3 regions of the Tepidibacter aestuarii genome follow, and region 1 is predicted to be linked to each of the others. Evidence: a T-box and tRNA genes for the amino acid it is inferred to sense, from the RefSeq annotation. Region 1 holds a T-box; the other regions hold tRNA genes.
What was found. A T-box is a leader RNA that pairs with one kind of tRNA and senses whether it is charged. The one in region 1 lies ahead of leuS (leucine--tRNA ligase), so its partner is inferred to be a tRNA-Leu.
Positions count from the first base shown of each region.

Region 2: it encodes a tRNA-Leu, which carries the amino acid that the T-box ahead of leuS (leucine--tRNA ligase) is inferred to sense. The anticodon was not compared.
Region 3: it encodes a tRNA-Leu, which carries the amino acid that the T-box ahead of leuS (leucine--tRNA ligase) is inferred to sense. The anticodon was not compared.

Region 1 covers NZ_OW235315.1:2,293,287-2,295,495, reverse strand. Annotated here, with positions in the region: gene M2214_RS11360 (LCP family protein) at 1-710, shown strand, start outside; gene rsfS (ribosome silencing factor) at 711-1,067, shown strand; T-box leader at 1,080-1,269, shown strand; gene leuS (leucine--tRNA ligase) at 1,350-2,209, shown strand, end outside.
Region 2 covers NZ_OW235315.1:2,397,841-2,400,049, reverse strand. Annotated here, with positions in the region: gene M2214_RS11910 (ABC transporter substrate-binding protein) at 1-1,125, shown strand, start outside; tRNA gene M2214_RS11905 (tRNA-Leu) at 1,259-1,344, shown strand; gene M2214_RS11900 (GerAB/ArcD/ProY family transporter) at 1,627-2,209, shown strand, end outside.
Region 3 covers NZ_OW235315.1:2,403,314-2,405,522, forward strand. Annotated here, with positions in the region: gene polA (DNA polymerase I) at 1-950, opposite strand, end outside; tRNA gene M2214_RS11930 (tRNA-Leu) at 1,156-1,232, shown strand; partial or broken gene M2214_RS11935 (peptide-methionine (S)-S-oxide reductase MsrA) at 1,274-1,846, opposite strand; gene M2214_RS11940 (AlbA family DNA-binding domain-containing protein) at 1,930-2,209, opposite strand, start outside.

The sequences.
Region 1 (2,209 bases):
ATGATCCTTACGCTACTCCACCTCTTCACATAAACCTTTCAAAAGGAACTCAGGTCTTAAATGGAGATAAGGCTATGCAGTTTTTGAGATTTAGAAAGGGATATGCTAATCAAGATCTTGGTAGAATAGAGTCACAACAGAAATTTATGGACGCTCTAGCTAAAAAGGTTCTAAGTGCATCATCTATATTTAGAATAAAAGATTATATAGATACTTTTAATATGTATGTAGATACTGATATGAGTGTATCTGAAATGGCATCACTTGGTATGGAAGCTAAAAATATAGATATAAATAATATAAGAAAAGAAGTTGTTCCAGGAACTGCTATGTATATAAACGGAATATCTTATTACAATCCTGATAATAATAAAATAAATAAATTAGTAAATGAGCTCTATTATGCTAATAATAATCAAAATAATACAGATTTAGATATTGCCGTGCTTAATGGTTCAGGTTTATCTGGAGTTGCAACAGACGTTTCTAATAAGCTTGCACGTCAAGGATTAAAACCAGATACAGTGGGCAATGCTGATGATTTTAATAATCCTAAGACTATAATATATTATGATACTAAAAAAGAAGAAGCTGAAAAAATAAAAAAGATTATAGGAAAAGGCCAGTTGAAAAAAGACAAATCTAAGCTTGAAGATAAAGATATGGATATAATAGTGTTAATAGGTAAAGACATTCGAGGAGGAAATTAAATGATAGAAAATATTGAAAAAATGGTAAAAGTAGCATACGATGCTATAGATGATAAATTAGGAGAAGATACGATTATTCTAAATGTTGGTAAAATATCTTCTGTTGCTGATTATTTTATAATAACTAGTGCATCATCAGAAAGACAAGTAAAGGCTATAGCTCATAATGTAGAAGATGAGCTTAAGAAGAATGACGTATGTGTTATATCAAAGGAAGGACAAGATACATCAAGATGGATACTTCTTGATTATGGAGATGTAGTAGTACATATATTCCATGATGATGAGAGGGATGTATATAGTTTAGAAAGATTATGGAAAGATGCACCAAACGTAGATATTGACAATTTAGTTTAAAAGTTGTATTATATGTAGATAATAGTCTAGAGTAGTAAAAGGAATTTGTTCTTTAAGAGAGCTAGTGGTTGCTGGAAACTAGTAGAGCGGACCTTTGAACTTGCTAGTTAATGCTATTAGGGGTGGCTCCCTTATAAGCTACACTAAGAGGGCTTTTTAGCCAATTAGGGTGGTACCGCGAGATATACTCCTCGTCCCTAAATGTATAGGGATAGAGGGGTTTTTTATATACAAAAATATATGAAAAAGCAAAATTATAATATAAATTTAGGAGGATTAAATATGTATGATTTTAAACAAATAGAACCATATTGGCAAAAAAAATGGGAAGATGAAAAAACTTTTGAAACTGTTGAAAATGATAAGCCTAAATATTATGTTTTAGAGATGTTCCCATATCCATCGGGAAAAATTCATATGGGACATGTTAGAAACTACTCAATAGGAGATGTTGTTGCTAGATTTATGAAAATGAAAGGATATAATGTACTTCATCCTATGGGATGGGATTCATTTGGATTACCAGCAGAAAATGCAGCTATAAAGCATGGAATTCATCCGGATAAATGGACAAGAGAAAATATACAAGAGATGAAAGAACAATTAAAACTTTTAGGTCTTAGCTATGATTGGGATAGAGAAGTGGCTACTTGTCTTCCTGATTACTATAAATGGACTCAAGATTTATTTTTAAAGTTCTATGAAAAAGGACTAGCATATAAGAAAAAATCATTCGTTAATTGGTGTCCATCTTGTGAAACGGTTTTAGCTAATGAGCAAGTAGTCGGAGGCGAATGTGAAAGATGTGATTCTGCTGTAATTAAGAAGGACTTAGAACAATGGTATTTAAAGATAACTGATTATGCAGAGGTTCTTTTACAAGATATAGACAAGCTAGATGGATGGCCTGAGAAAGTTAAGATAATGCAAAAAAACTGGATAGGAAAGAGTACTGGAGCAGAGGCTGATTTTGAAATAAAGGGATATGACAAAAAGTTAAAAATATTTACAACAAGACCAGATACTATGTATGGTGTTACTTATATGGTACTAGCTCCAGAACATGAATATGTTGAGGAACTTGTAAAAGGAACAGAATATGAGGCAGCTGTTAAAGAGTTTAAAACTAAAATTCAACATAT
Region 2 (2,209 bases), 100 kb from region 1:
ACTTATAAACCTTTGGTTAAGAACGTATCTAGGGTTGATGTTTTATCTGATACTAGTTTTAACATAGTATTTAACAGTGCATATTCTTTTTCTTTAGAAAATTTTATATTTCCAATACTTCCAAAGCATAGACTTTCTGGTTTGAGTATAGATGGCATGAATCTTTATTCGAATAATTTGATAGGATCTGGAATGTATAAAATAGATAAATACGAAAAAAGAAAGTATATAGATTTAGTAAAAAATGAAGAGTACTACGACAAAAAACCTTATATAGATAAGGTAAGGCTAGTTATAGTACCGGATAAAGAAGCACAAGAGAGTATGCTTATATCTCTTGAAACAGATATTTGTAAAATAGATAAGATAATAAGCGGACAGTTTCCTGTTAAAAGATTTGATATTAGAGAATATACAGGAAATGAGTACGAATTCATAGCTTTAAATTTTGATAATCAGTATATACAAGATATAAACTTTAGAAAAGCTTTATTGCATAGTATAGATAGAGAAAAAATACTAAAGGATGTTTATTTGGATAATGGAGATATAGTGGAATTTCCATTGAATAAAAAATCAAAATACTATAATAAAGAATTAGAAGTTATAAAATTCGATATAGATAAGGCAAAAAAACATCTGAGTAATATAAATTTAGAGGGAGTCCAGTTTAAAGCTGTTGTAAATAAACAAAATTTTGAAAGACTAAAAGAAGCTTATTTAATAAAAAATTATCTTGCAGATGTAGGGATTGATATAAAAATAGTAGAGCTTTCTGAAGAAGAACTTACAAATGCTATTAATAACAAGGATTATGATCTAGCTCTTTTAGGATGGACACTTCCTATTGTCCCAGACCCTATGTTTAATTTCTATAATAGTTTTACAAACTACAATGATGATAATGTAAATATATTGATTCAAAAGCTTATAAGCTCTAATAGTGAATCTGAAAAGATACAAAATTATAATGAACTAGAGAAATATGTTAGTAATAACATTCCGTTTATAAGTCTTTTGATTAAGGATAAGAACTTAGTTTTAAATAATAAAATTAAAGGAAAATTAGATTCAAGTGAATTCAATATATATAATGGCTTTGAAAAAATATATATAAGCGAATAAAAGATTTGCTTTAAAAATTATATGATTCCATTAGATATAAAAAGCCGTTAAGAGTAATTAACTTTTAACGGCTTTTAAAAATATATTGACTTATGTATATATAACAATTAAAATATTATTAAAGATTAAATATGCGGATGTGGTGGAATCGGCAGACACGCTATCTTGAGGGGGTAGTGAGCTACGCTCGTATGGGTTCAAGTCCCGTCATCCGCACCAATTATATAAAGACCTGAGGGTCTTTTTTTATTTTATAGAAAATTATAAGATTTTATTTCTGCAGATAATGCTGTTGAAAGAATTAAACTAGCAACTATTTTAAGCAACAGAGCCCGTAGGACCCGTTGGCGACATGAGCTATGCGGTAGCATAAAGCGAATTTTTTATTTTGAAGAGAGATTATTAAATATGATTATTAGGTTAAACTATAATTGAACTGAATTGGATTATTTTGAAAAATAAACTGAACACTAATCAGCTATGAGATTGGAGAACTATATAATGAATAAAGAAGTTATCTCTGATAAACAAGGGATATATTTTATAATTCTATCTATAATAGGAACATCAACAATAATAGTAATGGGATTAGATGCTAAGCAGGATGTATGGATAGCTAATATTTTATCTATATTTATGGCATTTCCGGTAATTATTATATATGCCCGCTTACACTATATTTTCCCACAAAGCGATTTGTTTGACATACTTGATATTTGCTTTGGGAAGTTTATTGGTAAGGTAGTAAGCATATTATATATTTGGTTTGCATTTCATATAGGAGCCCTAATAGCAAGTGATTTTGGTTATTTTATTACTATAGTTTCTATGCGTGAAACTCCTAGAATTATTCCGATACTAGGTATTATAATTCTTGGAATTTGGGGAGTAAAAGAAGGAATTGAAGCATTAGGGAGATGGGTTGAATTTTTTACACCTGTTATTATAGTTTCTATATTTGCAATTATAGTATTATCAATCCCTAATATGAATATCGATAATATCCGTCCTGTTTTATATAATGGAGTAAAACCCATTCTAAAAGGAACATTTTATTCATTTGCATTTCCTTTTGTTGAAACTG
Region 3 (2,209 bases), 110 kb from region 1:
TTTTTATCATTTATTTCATCTATAATAGTATCTATATTTTCGTCACTTACTAATATAGACTCTATATTGGTATCATCCTGAACCTCTTTGTCCATACTTATTTTTTTAATTAAACTGTTAAATCCGTATAAGTTAAAAAGCTTTATTATCTTTTGTTCATCATAATTTTCAAGCTTTAATTCATCCACATTCATATCAATAGGCATATCTCTTACTATTGTAGCAAGGCGTTTACTCATAAGGGCTGTGTCTATATTTTCCTCCATTTTCTTTTTTACGCTTCCCTTTAGCTTGTCTGTATTTTGAACTAAATTTTCAATAGTTTCAAACTCTTTTAAAAGCTTAATACCAGTTTTTTCTCCTATTCCAGGTACTCCTGGTATATTATCAGACTTATCTCCCATAAGTCCTTTAAGGTCTATAAACTGATTTGGAGTTAGCTCATATCTTTTTAGAACTTCATCATAGTCATAGATTTCAAGTTCTGTTATCCCTTTTTTAGTTATAAGTATCTTAGTCTTATTAGATGCAAGTTGTATAGCATCCTTATCTCCAGTAACTACAATCACCTCAAAACCATCTTCTTCAGCAATTTTAGATACTGTTCCAATTATATCATCAGCTTCAAAGCCTTCCATTTCAAGCCTATGTATCTTAAATGCATCTAAAAGTTCTTTTAACGGCTCAACCTGAACTCTTAATTCATCAGGCATCTTTTTTCTTCCAGCCTTATAATTTTCATACTGCTTATGTCTAAACGTAGGTGCTTTAAGGTCAAATGCAACACTCATATGAGTTGGTTCATATTCGTCTATTATCTTAAACAACATAGTAGTAAATCCATATATTGCATTAGTATGTAATCCTTCTTTATTCATAAGATCTGGTAGAGCATAAAATGCTCTATTCATCAAAGAGTTTCCATCTATTATAACAAGTCTTTTATTCAAATTTATCACACTCCATATTCAAAATAACATAAATAATTCAGACGAAGTTAAACTCCACCTGAATTAAGTTTCACCTTATTATATCATTATTATATATTTTAATCACAAGGAAATTATATAAATTTTAACTTGTAGATAACGTTGATTTAAAAAATATATTGAATTTTTTTTTAATATATGTTAATATTTGTTTGTAAGATTTTTTGCCCGAGTGATGGAATTGGCATACGTACGCGACTCAAAATCGTGGTTTTGCGAGTTCGAATCTCGCCTCGGGCACCAGTTAAAAAAGATAGGTATATACCTATCTTTTTTTATTTTTATTATTTACCATATCCATCTACTATCGAAATAAGTCTCTTCTTTGATTTATCTGATAATAGGTCTGTTTTTAAGTCATTTCTTAACATATCAATATCACCATATCCTTTTATATATCCATTTAATCTGGCTGCAAATTTAGAATCTACGAATGCATTAAAGCTTTCAAACGACTTTTTGATTTCATCAGCTATCGCTCTTACACTTTGAAGATAGTATTTTTGATGATAGTTCTCGGCAATATAAAACTTATTCATAGCCTCTATATCAGTGTATACATAACTATTTTCATTTTTTTCTTTTTCGTCTTTACTCTTCAAAGCCTTTATCCTTTGCTCTTCATCATGATATAGTATCAATGATCTATACTGTACTTTTAAAGATTTCACCTTGCATATGTTATTTTTCCAAAATATATCCAAAAGTTCATCATAAGTTATAATCTCGTCATCATAATCTATTTGAGTAACCTCAGTATGATCCATCATATTATTATAAGTTGGATTTTCACTTTTTCCTCCACTATATCCAACCCTAGTTCTTATAACTCCATTAACTAACCCAAACTGGGCATCAGGTCCCCAGAATCACCCCATACCAAAAGTAGCTTTTTTTATCATATTACCAACTCCTTTGATATGATTATACCCATTTAGGTTTACTTTACCCCTGGAAGAATAGCTCTAAATAAATTTCTTTTAGTTATATTTATAAATTTAACGCTACCTTTTCTTTCAAAAGAATTTTTTATCCTATTAAAACCCATTCCACTCCCCAAAAATCTCATCTTATCATCTAATATTAATAACCTTTGATATATCCAATCATTTCTTCTCGATGGATTTTTTTCTTTTACTACAGTGCTTATATTATCTCCTCTGATAAGTACACCTGGATTATTTACTTCAACTTTGTCTTTTCCTAAATATATAACTATC